4 regions of the Shewanella seohaensis genome follow, and region 3 is predicted to be linked to each of the others. Evidence: predicted binding sites of a transcription regulator. Region 3 holds the regulator's gene; each other region holds the start of a gene.
The links. The regulator LexA, encoded in region 3, represses DNA repair genes until DNA is damaged. The targets are predictions, from matches to a motif close to TACTGTATNNNNATACAGTA.
Positions count from the first base shown of each region.

Region 1: the regulator LexA is predicted to act here: its motif matches at 2,036-2,055, upstream of L2713_RS17665 (DNA topoisomerase III).
Region 2: the regulator LexA is predicted to act here: its motif matches at 1,387-1,406, upstream of dinG (ATP-dependent DNA helicase DinG).
Region 4: the regulator LexA is predicted to act here: its motif matches at 1,113-1,132, upstream of recN (DNA repair protein RecN).

Region 1 is NZ_JAKILE010000017.1:11,911-15,111, forward strand. Features, by position in the region: gene L2713_RS17655 (alanine/glycine:cation symporter family protein) at 1-1,219, opposite strand, end outside; gene L2713_RS17660 (hypothetical protein) at 1,582-1,869, opposite strand; gene L2713_RS17665 (DNA topoisomerase III) at 2,068-3,201, shown strand, end outside.
Region 2 is NZ_JAKILE010000011.1:62,752-65,952, reverse strand. Features, by position in the region: gene L2713_RS13700 (DNA polymerase II) at 1-1,289, opposite strand, end outside; gene dinG (ATP-dependent DNA helicase DinG) at 1,430-3,201, shown strand, end outside.
Region 3 is NZ_JAKILE010000007.1:94,973-98,173, forward strand. Features, by position in the region: gene plsB (glycerol-3-phosphate 1-O-acyltransferase PlsB) at 1-1,533, opposite strand, end outside; gene lexA (transcriptional repressor LexA) at 1,695-2,315, shown strand; gene L2713_RS09970 (cell division inhibitor SulA) at 2,312-2,824, shown strand.
Region 4 is NZ_JAKILE010000004.1:297,364-300,564, forward strand. Features, by position in the region: gene L2713_RS06855 (AEC family transporter) at 93-1,055, shown strand; gene recN (DNA repair protein RecN) at 1,185-2,843, shown strand.

The DNA.
Region 1 (3,201 bases), on a different contig from region 3:
TGCCGTAGACAGTTGACGCCATCAGCACCACTTTCAGTACTACGGTCAGCCAAGGACGATTTACCTTACGGTTGATATAGGCGATGTTGGTCTCGGCAATATAGTAGTAGGCCACAATGGTGGTGAAGGCGAAGAAGAACAACGCGACGGCGACGAACATATTACCAAAGCCTGGCATCATGCTTTCCATCGCGGTTTGTACATAACCAGGGCCCGCTGCAACGCCGGCAATGCCAGTGTAGAGTGCGACACCTTCAGGCCCTTGCACATTGTAAAGTCCAGTGATGAGCAACATAAAACCAGTGGCAGAGCACACAAAAAGAGTGTCAATGTACACAGAGAATGCTTGCACTAAACCTTGTTTTGCAGGGTGACTTACCGCTGCGGCCGAGGAGGCGTGTGGCCCAGTACCTTGACCCGCTTCGTTGGAGTAAATACCGCGTTTTACCCCCCACATAATCGCAAGACCTAAAATCGCACCAAAGCCCGCATCGAGTCCGAAGGCGCTTTTTAGGATCAACATAATAATATCGGGCAGCTGACCAATATTAAGGGCAATAATCACGCAGGCGACGATGATATAACCCAGTGCCATAAAGGGCACTACGGTACTGGCGAAGTGGGCAATACGTTTCACGCCACCAAAGATAATAAAACCTAACAGCATAGCGAGGATAGCGGCGGTGACGTTAGGGTCGATATCGAAGGCGGTTTTTAGGCTCGAACCAATCGAGTTGGCTTGCACGCCTGGCAGTAAAATCCCGCAGGCAAAAATGGTCGCAATAGCAAATGTCCAAGCGTACCACTTCATGCCTAAGCCTTTTTCAATGTAAAAGGCGGGGCCGCCGCGGTACTCACCGTTGATTTTTTCTTTGTAGACTTGGCCTAAGGTGGATTCGACGAATGCGGAGCTGGCGCCAAGAAACGCCACCATCCACATCCAAAACAATGCACCTGGACCGCCAAAGGTAATCGCAGTGGCGACACCGGCAATGTTACCGGTTCCCACACGACCCGCTAAGGTCATGGCTAAGGCTTGGAAGGAAGACACACCGGCATCAGTGCTCTTACCATCAAACATTAAACGGATCATTTCGGGTAAATGGCGTAACTGTAAGAAACGTGAGCGCAGGGAGAAAAAGAGTCCTACACCGAGGCAAAGATAAACGAGCGCAGGGCTCCAAACGATATTGTTGACCGCATTAACAATCTCATTCATATAATTCAACTCCAATATTCTGTTGTTTTTGCAGAGTTTTTAAGATATTTGCTTGTAAGTTTGGGTACTAAACGGCCAATTTGGCCTAAGGTTAAGACGCGTGGGGGCGTCCAAGAGCTTCAACATAACGACTTTTTAAGCCGCTTCATAGCTAAAGTTGTTAAATAATTGATAATTTAACGTTCTTTATTTGGTGGCATTACTGATAGGGGATTTAGCGGTGCGTTAATTCGCTAGGTTTCGAGCTGCGTTTGACAGTCGGGATGTAGGAGAAAGGTGAGACAAGGTGCGTGGAGTTAGAACTCTTTATTTGACCTAAACAGATATAAGTGTGGGTATCCCTACAAGGCTTAAACCGGTGCTTACATCACCAGCCATAGCAGCATCCATAGTCCGAATAGCCATGCCAGACTGCGGCGGCTAACGCTATGTTTTAATAGCAAAGACAGGCTCACGGCCACGGGAAAATACAGAATAACTCCCCAAGAAAGGAGAGGCGTCTCAAGCCCAAGCCTTTTTAGCCCCATTTCACAAAGCAGACTTAACGCCAATAATAACAGGCTGTGGAAGATCACCAATTGATTGAATCTTAAGGTGAGTGCTGGCTTAAAGACGGGGATTGAAGGGCCTGGCAAGGTCAGTGTATTCATTTGTTTTCTCGATTCCTCGTAACGGATGCAAGGGATTTTAGGTTTAGATGAGAATTGTTCTCAACTAAATTTACACAGCTTTATTGTTTCGTTACCGCAAAGCGAGTTAAATCGGCCCTTGAGGTAAAACGGCGGTTTGCACTCTTGTCCGCTTTGGGCTAAATTACACTGTAATTATATCCAGTATTTAATGTAGATATGATCCTCTATATTGCCGAAAAACCAAGCCTTGGGCGTGCAATCGCCGATGTGCTGCCTAAACCCCACAAAAAAGGTGAAGGGTTTGTTGAAGACGCCCAAGGTAACTGTGTGTCTTGGTGTGTGGGGCACTTGCTCGAACAGGCTGAGCCCGATGCCTATAATCCCGAGTTTAAATCGTGGAAGTTTGAGCATTTACCCATAGTGCCTGAGAAGTGGCAGCTTAAACCTAAGGCCGCGACCCGCAGCCAACTCACAGTACTTAAAAAACTGGTGAAGCAGGCCGATACGCTAGTGAATGCGGGCGATCCCGACAGGGAAGGGCAGTTATTGGTTGATGAAGTGATCGCCTATTTGGGCGTGACGGGCGATAAATTACAGCAAACGCAGCGACTCCTTATCAGCGACTTAAACCCGCAGGCGGTGAAACGTGCCTTGTCGCAACTTCGCAGTAATCGTGAGTTTATTCCTTTGTCGACCTCGGCGCTTGCAAGAAGCCGCGCCGATTGGCTCTATGGCATGAATATGACGCGGGCCTACACTATTCAAGGGAAAAAGGTTGGCTATCAGGGCGTACTATCGGTCGGTCGAGTACAGACTCCGCTGCTTGGGCTTATCGTGCGCCGCGATGAGGAAATCGCGAATTTCCAATCTAAGCCTTTTTATGAGGTTCTGGCTCACTTAGTGACCGACAAAGAGCAGGCTTTCACGGCGAAGTGGCAACCCAGTGAAGCCTGCTTGCCCTATATGGATGAGGAAGGGCGCGTGCTTGCTAAGGGCTTAGCGCAAAATGTAGTGCGCCGGATCACCGATAAACCCGCCAAAGTGACCCAGTTAAGCACTAAGGATAAGCAGCAGAATCCGCCTTTACCCTACAGTCTATCGGCGCTGCAAATCGATGCCGCCAAGCGCTTTGGGATGAGCGCGAAGGACGTACTCGATACCTGCCAGAGCTTATACGAGCGCCATAAACTAATCACTTATCCACGCTCAGACAGTCGTTATTTGCCCACCGAGCAGCATGGGCTTGCAAGCGGGGTATTAGCGGCCATTACGGGCGGTGCGCCCGAGTTAGTCGCACACGCTGAGGTGCCCAATCCTCGGCTGAAGTCTAAGGCGTGGGATGATAAAAAA
Region 2 (3,201 bases), on a different contig from region 3:
GAATCCATTACATAACCACCAGGGCTTTCTATCCCTTGGCTAGCAGGCTGTGCGGGCGCGACGAAGCCTGCCCTATGTAAATGCGGTAGATACAAATGGTTGAATGCGGCGACCGAGGCACCTACACGCCCCAGTTCTAACCCCGTTAATTCGGCGCGAGCGAGGGCAAAATCCCACAATTGAGTATGTTCAAAAATATCCCACACTAAGCGACTATCGGTCAGATTATAATGTGCAAGCCCTTGTTTATTTTCGGCAAATAGCGCATCAATCTCTTGCGCTCGATTTTCTACATCATGAATCGCTTTGCCTTCACCGAGTAGCGTTTGGGCGACAAACTCCAAAGAGAAGCGCTCGAATTGATAAAAGGCCGCCTTTAACCAATCGATACCATCGAGCACCACTCGCCCAGGCAAACTTAAGGTTTCAGGCCGAAATTTATTCTCCACCTTCCACTCGAGAAGCGCGCCACCGCGGCCGATACGCAGCGGGATCCGGTGCAGCAACGCACGCCGATATAACAAGGCCAAATCAAAGGTCACCACAGACCAACCAATGATCACATCGGGATCAAACTCAGTAAACCAAGCGATGAGACGATGGATAAGCGCCGCCTCATCGCTCACCCATTCGATGTAGATTGCAGCATCAGGCTGCGGCTCCCCCACCATAATGACTTTTTCATAGGGCTGAGATTGCGCATCGTGTCCATAAAGAGCCACGGAATAGAGTAATCCTTCAAAACTGCATTCAAAATCGAGGGAAATTGAACGCAATTTTATTTCCGGCTGCGGTGCAACAGCTTTCGCGCGTATAGCGCTAAAAATGGGCAATTGTTCATCTATGCCAGCGTTGCTGACAAAATGCCCTAAAAATGCCACATCGAGCGCCACAAAACGTTCGATTAAAAAACGCTGCTCTGGACGGATATCCGCCTCAAATAAGGGAATGCCAGCATCCGTCGCTATCCGCTGTAAATGACGAAACACACTGCTCGACTTGGCATAAATCGCCGCCACGGATTGTCTTTTAAAGCTTTTAAGTGCAAGCGGTACACAGCGCAGTGCCTGCCCCGGTGTTTGTAACTGCAATGCAGCCATATCGCTTTGATGACAAAAACAAATGTACTCAGAGCCAGGTAACTCCACCAGCACAGGGCCTGAAACGGTGGCGAGATAATACTGCAGCACAAGCGTTGCACCGCGCGTAATAGCATGGCGCGTGAGGACGCGTCCCTGTACACTCACAGGCGCAGCCGTTTCAGGCGTCAGACTCTCGGGGGGATTCAACTGCGGTTTCACTCTAAGGCTCTCGCTGCTTATTGATTCTCGGGACACAGAATAAAATTGCCATAAAATGGCAGAAAAGTTTCTTAGGCTATGCAATCACTGTTATTATGTACAGCATTAATTCGATAAAGTAGTGCCGCATGTTACCTGACAACGTAAAAAACCAGATCCGCGCTATCTATAAAGAGATTGCCGCCGCTTTGCCTAATTTTAGGCCACGCCGCGAGCAAAATTTTATGGTAGCAGAAATCTCTAAGACTCTTGCTGGCGACTATGACAAAGATAGACGCATCATAGTAGTCGAAGCGGGTACGGGGATTGGTAAATCATTGTCTTATATTTTGGGCACGATTCCGCTTGCACTTGCGAGTAAGAAAAAGGTCTGTATTGCTACGGCAACCGTGGCGCTGCAGGAGCAGTTGCTGCACAAAGACTTACCGTTTTTTCTCGAACAATCAGGGCTAAACTTTCGCTTTGGTCTGGTCAAAGGGCGCCAGCGTTATGTCTGTTTGTCCAAGCTTGCCATGCTGATCGGCGATGATAACAGTACCCAAATGGCCATGTGGCAAACAAAGCCAGATAACAGCCAAATTGCCATGTTGCAGGAGCTGCTCAGCGACTTTAATGAAGGCCGCTGGAACGGTGAAATCGATACGCTATCGACACCGATACCGGACCATCTCTGGCAACAAATCGCCTGCGATAAACACAGTTGTCATCGGCAACTCGCCAGCCATCGTAATTGCCCGTTTCACAAGGCCCGCGAGGATGTGGATACTTGGGATGTACTGATCGCCAACCATAGTTTGCTGTTCGCCGACTTAGAGCTGGGCGGCGGGGTGATTTTGCCCGATCCCGAAGACGTTTTTTACGTCATTGACGAAGCTCACCACTTACCAATTGTCGCACGGGACTTTTCTAGCGCACAGGCAACGCTTAGAGGCGCCGCCGACTGGCTAGAAAAAGTCGGTAAGACCAGCGCCAAATTACAAAATCAGATAAAGAGCAACAATATCATCGCCCCAGCGCAGGCGATGCAGGATCATATCGGAGACTTAATCGCTCAGCTCAATCAAGTCGCCCACTTCTGTGATACCCAGACCAAGCAGTTTGCTAATCCTGAGAGCCGCTATCGGTTCGAACACGGCAAATTGCCCGATGCACTGAAAATCCCCGCCGAGAATCTCGCGGCCACCTCCAATCTTGCCCTCAAGCAATTTAACAAGATGCAGTTATTGCTGGCCGAGGCGATCAAAGATGGCGACATTCCTAAGCACCAAGCGGAAGCGCTACAGGCCGAAATGGGCTTTATGTTGCAGCGACTCGAAAACCTGCAAAAGCTCTGGAAAATGATGGCAAAGGAAGATTCCACTAAAGGCGCGCCCCTCGCCCGCTGGATTGAATTGCTCACGGGCAAACAGGTCGATTACTTGTTTAGCGCCTCGCCGATTGAAGTCGGTTTTATGCTCGAATCTATGCTGTGGCAAAAGGCGGCTGGCGTCGTACTGTGCAGCGCAACCCTGAGGGCGCTGAATAACTTCGACCATTTCGCCCATCAAGTGGGATTATCGGTAAAGGACGGCAGTCGTTATCTCGCCCTGCAATCCCCCTTCGATTATCCGAATAACGCCACGCTCTACTTACCTAAGATGAAAACCGAGCCGACGGACGATGCCTATACCGCAGAGCTTGCCGAACAGATTTTGGAGCTGATTGAAGGCGAAATGGCCACTTTAGTGTTGTTTGCATCTTACTGGCAAATGGAGAAAGTGGCCGAATTGCTCGAGGGCAAACTCACGCAGGAAATCCTTATTCAAGGTAATGCCCCGCGCCAGCAATTGCTTGAGACCCACAAAGCCAAGTGTGACAAAGGTGAGCCGAGTATTTTGTTCGGCACAGGCAGTTTTTCTGA
Region 3 (3,201 bases):
TAACACGTTGACCGCTGGGGTTAACCAAGTCGGTTTTTGCTCGGGATCGTCGGCCACTTCAGTTCGCCAGTTAGGCGCAGTTTCATTCAAGAAGTTTTGCAGTGTAATCGGCTCACCAAAGTTGACATAACCTTGGCCAAAATTACCTAATTTACGAATAGCACCAAAGACTTGCCATACAGATTCTTTCTGTTTTTTCTTACCGCTCAGCTCTTTATGATAAGTCGCCACTTCCATCACGTGATCGTAGCCTAAATACACAGGCACTAAGGTGACAGGGCGTTCGATACCACGCAGCACACTGTTGATCGTCATGGCGATCATGCCCGTTTTCGGCGCCAATAGACGACCGGTGCGAGAACGGCCACCCTCAGAGAAATACTCAACCGAATATCCCTTAGCAAACAGCTGATCGAGGTATTCACGGAACACGGCAGTATAGAGTTTATTGCCGTTAAAACTACGGCGAATAAAGAAAGCGCCGCCACGGCGGAATAGCGGCCCCGCAGGCCAGAAGTTTAGGTTAATCCCCGCCGCAATATGCGGTGGCACCATGCCTTGGTAATACAGAATGTAGGATAACAGCAGGTAATCCATATGGCTGCGATGGCAAGGTACATAAACAATTTCGTGACCATCATGGTGCAGTTGACGGATTTGCTCGGCACCTTTGATATTGATACCGCTGTAGAGCTTGTTCCATAACCAAGTTAAGAAACGCTCGGCAATACGCACTAGGCTGTCGGAATAATTCGCTGCAATTTCATCAAGATATTCAATTGCAGTTTCACGGGCTTGGGTTTCAGAAATCTTCTTACTCGCCGCCTCTTCCTGAATCGCCTTGCGTAAGGATTCGGATTTCAGCAGGGAGTGGAACATTGCCTGACGATTCGGCAGCACAGGCCCTGTCATCACTTTACGTTGGCGGCGGAAATGCACTCTGGCCACCCGCGCCAGTTTATGGGCAATCCCCATATCGGTGCCGTGTTCGTCGGCCATGTAACGCAGCGATACCGCATTCGAAAACTGCACAAAGTTGTGACGGCCCAAAAAGAGGATCATCAAGCACTTACGTAACCAAGTTGGATTCTCGCGCTCAAGCACAGCCGCCTTCATGGTGTCGTCTTCTTTACCCGGAGTACGGCCCCAATACAGACTCACAGGCACCAGCTGAATATCTAACTCTGGCTTTTCCTTATGGACGGCCAACAGGCGCATAAAACATTCTAGGAATGGCTCATTACTGGCACGCTCGCCAAACAAAGGCTTACGGCCTTCGAGGCAAACGACGCGGGGCGCGACAACGCCATTTACCACAAGCGGCTCGTAGGGGCTTGGCAAACCCAGCTTAGTGGTGATCTCGCTTAACGCAGCAATATCACTCAGGGATTCTGTTTTCATTACATAAGCAAGCGGTCTGGACGCGTCCAGATTCAGATCGGCAAAAGGATCCTGCGGCACAACAATAGTGTGCACTAAGTGTTTTTGGATCCAGCGTAATGATTTCAACCAAAGAGAGTCTTGTTTAGGCATTATTCTTATGCAATGTAAGTACGTTCATTAGCCCCATAGAATACCAGATTCTAGGGAATATTCGCTAATACTCTCCAATCGCGTTAAAAAGTGGTTAATACTTGCACTACGAATAATACTGTATATACTAACAGTAACTGTATAGAAAAACAGGAAAGAACATGAGACCGTTGACGCCACGCCAAGCCGAAATTTTAGAGCTGATTAAACGTAATATTGCCGAGACTGGCATGCCACCCACCCGGGCCGAAATCGCCACCCGTTTGGGTTTTAAAAGTGCAAATGCCGCCGAGGAACACCTTAAGGCATTGGCAAAAAAAGGCTGCATCGAGATCATGCCTGGCACTTCCCGCGGGATCCGCCTCCCAGTTGAGGAAGAAGATAACAGCGAATCTGGCTTACCACTGATTGGTCAAGTGGCTGCGGGCGAACCTATCCTCGCCCAAGAGCATGTCGAACAGTATTACCAAGTCGACCCCAGCATGTTCCACCCAGCCGCCGATTTCTTGCTGCGCGTCAGAGGCGACAGTATGAAGAACATCGGTATCCTCGAGGGAGATCTGCTCGCCGTTCATAAAGTACAGCAAGCGCGCAATGGCCAAGTAGTTGTTGCTCGCGTTGATGATGATGTAACAGTTAAACGCTTTGAAAAGAAAGGGAATCTTGTTTATCTACATGCTGAAAATGAAGATTACTCCCCGATTAAAGTCGATTTAAGTTTCCAAAGTCTAACAATTGAAGGGCTCGCCGTAGGGGTGATCCGCAATGGAGATTGGCTATGAACAAACTACTAGGTAATGCCCCGCGTCACCCCGGTTTATGGCTTGATGCGGTACGCGAAACCGATACAGACTGGCAGCATACGCCTATCATTACTATGCCCACCGAGAGCCAAGGGCGCCAAGAGCTAATGCAGCTTAGTAAGCAATTGGCACAACTGAGCCAACAAGGCCGCTGGGTCGTGCTCATCAATCCACCCAGTATCGGCTACAAGCAGTTACTGGCCAACGCTGGCGTGCGTATGGATCGTGTACTCTTAGTCCATGCGAAAGATGAAGTCGAAACACTTTGGGCCATGGAAAAAGCGTTAACCAGTGGCACTTCCAGCGCAGTAATTACTTGGATCCACTCACTCGATGCCCGCGACAATCGTCGTTTGCAAATTGTGGCCAAGAGCGCCCGCGCCATGGGAATCGTGCTCGAAGGTGTCGTAAATCACTCACCTACAGACGCGACACTCAAGCAACCAGCTCACTTTGCCCAAGGTAGTTTTTTTAGCTCTGTTCATTAAAATTTTTGCACTGCGTATTTAGCCTTGAAAGCCGCCTCACCTGTGAATGTGGGGCTTTTTTTTGGCAATTTTTCAGACAATTAGAAAAAGAAGTGATCTTGATCAATTTTTAAACAGCAAGTATGTTTGATTCAGGCGAGCATAATATATCGCCCGTTTAGGCAAAAAATATCGACGATTTATCGAATATCTCTTGCCCACAAAAATCGAGAATAATGGGTTTATTCAGCAGTATGTGCCAGTGTGGCTAATACCAGCAGTAACAATACTTAATCAAAAGTAAGCCGCCAACGCACGTTGAAGTCAGAGAAGCTTTTTTGGGAACTGAAGAGTTTGCATAGAGTTGAGACTTACTGTGTTGCTCTTCTTTGTAGTTG
Region 4 (3,201 bases), on a different contig from region 3:
TACTGCGCTAGCGCCGATTATCGTTAATTGGCTGAGAGAATATCCCGAGACTCGTTTACGGGATAAGCAACACAAAAGGATGAGTGAGGGACATGACCATTTTAACCCCTCTGTTTGCCGTCTTCGGGATCATGCTACTGGGCACACTAGTGCAAAAGCTGCGCTTTCTTCCAGTAGAAACAGACCAAGTTCTCAATCAATATGTTTATTATATTGCGTTTCCGGCCATCCTCTTGATAGCACTGGCGCAACAGCCCATTGAAGAGATCCTGCAGTGGGGATTTATCGCCGGGTACAGCGCAGCCATGTTGGTGATTTACCTCGTTTGTATCGGCATCTCCCTGCTGGTGAATCCTAAACAGCCTGCGATTGCCGCCGTGCGCGCCTTAAATGCCACTTTTGGTAATACCGCATTTATCGGTATTCCACTCCTTGTCATCTTATTCCCCCAGCAACAAAGCGCCTTAGTTGCCGCTGCGATTGCCAGTTTATTGTCCGTACTCATGTTTGCCGTGGCCTTGGTCTCATTAGAACTCGCCACCAATAAACAGCGACAACATCACGCCGCAGTGATCATGCTGCTGGCCGTGGTGAAAAACCCGATTGTGATAGGTTGTTTTATTGGCGTGGCCATTTCGGCATTAGGGATAACCTTACCAGCAGGCTTGGCAATGATGATCCAGCAGATAGGCAATACCTCCAGCCCCTGCGCCCTCTTTGCCGTCGGCATGGTACTGGCGAAAGCCATGCGCTATCAAAAAGATAGCAAGGTATTTAGCCTGACAAACTTCATCGAACTGAGTCTTATCAACCTGTTTAAACTTATTCTGCAACCCGCCTTGGTTTACTTCATGCTAAAAGGCGTAGGTGTCACGGGCGACTACCTCGTTATGGGTGTCATTCTTAGTGCCTTGCCCACGGCGGCAAGCGTCTATCTGTTGGCGCAGCGCTATAACACTCAGGCCTCCACCAGTGCTCAAGGGATACTCTTTGGCACTATAGTGACCTTTTTCAGCTTGCCCATTTTGGAACAGCTCGTTAAAACCTATTCATAAACAAATAATTAGACTTTAGATTATCGCGATATGTCGAATATTCACCCAAAGCCACTTTACTGTATATAAATTCAGTATATACTGTTTATCAATACAGTGATTTGGTAAGTTTTTCGACAGGAACTCACTATGCTTTGCCAACTCAGCATCAACAATTTCGCTATCGTACGTTTCCTTGAACTGGACTTTCGCCCCGGTATGACCAGCATTACCGGTGAGACTGGCGCGGGAAAATCCATCGCCATTGACGCGCTAGGCTTATGCCTAGGTAACCGTGCCGATGCCAGCAGTATTCGCCCTGGCGCGAACAAAACCGAAGTCAGTGCCCGATTTTCGCTCGAGGATGTGCCTCTGGCAAAACGCTGGCTCGAAGATAACGATCTCGAACTCGATGATGAGTGCATTCTGCGTCGAACCATTGGCAGTGACGGCCGCTCACGCGCCTATATCAATGGCAATCCCGTCCCTTTGACTCAGTTAAAATTACTGGGGCAATTACTTGTGGGGATCCATGGCCAGCACGCCCACCATGCCATGTTAAAGAGTGAGCATCAGCTCACCTTGCTCGATAGCTACGCCAATCACAGACTACTGATAGACACTGTCGCGGCAAGCTATCAGCGCTGTAAACAAATTGAAGCCGAACTCAAACAATTAGAAGCCTCCCAGCAGGAACGTATTGCCCGTAAACAGCTGGTGCAATATCAAGTTGAAGAGTTAGATGAGTTTGATCTCAAGGTTGGTGAATTTGAAGAGATTGAACAGGAACATAAACGCCTGGCTAATGGCACCGAGTTGGTAGATAGCTGCCAAGCCAGCCTGTTTTTACTCACGGATGGTGAAGAGAGCAATATCGAGTCATTGCTGAACAAAGCCGTCGGCCTTGCCGAAAATCTGCAAAGTTATGACCCAGCACTAACCAATGTCAGCACTATGCTGAACGAGGCGCTTATTCAAGTGCAAGAGAGCGCCGGCGAATTGCAGCACTACCTGAGTAAACTTGAGCTCGATCCCGCACATTTTGCCTATTTAGAGGAAAGGCTCTCTAAAGCCATGCAACTGGCCCGTAAGCACCATGTCAGCCCTGACAAATTAGCCGAACATCATCTCGCCCTCAGAGCCGAACTCACGACCCTAGATGATGATGAAAATAAGCTAGAAGATATCCAACGCCAAGTGGAGGCCAGTAAAGTAGCCTACCTCGCTAACGCGCAAAAGCTAAGTCAAAGCCGCGCCCGTTATGCGAAAGAGCTGGACAAGCTGGTGACTCAATCCATCCATGAGCTCAACATGCCCAAGGGTAAGTTCACCATTGAAGTGAATTTCAATCCAGAAATCATGTCGATGAACGGCAGCGATAATATAGAGTTTATGGTCACCACCAACCCAGGCCAACCATTACAACCTATATCAAGGGTTGCCTCAGGCGGCGAATTGTCACGTATTGGCTTAGGTATCCAAGTCATTACCGCGAAAAAGGTTGCTACCCCTACCCTGATTTTCGACGAGGTGGATGTTGGGATCTCAGGCCCCACAGCAGCCGTCGTTGGACGCATGCTGCGTAGCCTTGGCGAATCGACCCAAGTACTGTGTGTGACCCACTTGCCGCAAGTTGCCGGTAATGGCCATCAACATATGTTTGTGAATAAATTCAACAAGGCCGGAAGCACTGAAACCACTATGACACCTTTAGATAGGGATCAACGTATCCAAGAGCTCGCCAGATTACTCGGTGGCGACACTATTACCACCAACACCTTAGCCAATGCGCGGGAGTTATTGCAGTAGGGAGCTATTGCACTAGGTAATTATTACAGTAGTCACTCACGCTACCCCGCTGTAAATAAAGTCGTACACAGATTAAAGGCTCCAAGGGAGCCTTTAATCTTATTTACAAGGGATAAACCTAAGCAGAGGCATTCACAATATTAGACATTTTAAGACGTTAGAATATTGATATCCCCAGATACTGACTCGCGGAATGCAAAATAACTGATAACGATAACAATCGCCCTCCGTGAAGGATGAATGAATAATTTTTTATATTAATCGCCATATTTATAAAAAAATAATCAATAGTCCTGTCACCATTTTCAATAACCTAATGAAATTTAAATATTAATTTCAGTTAGATTATTATTGGCTA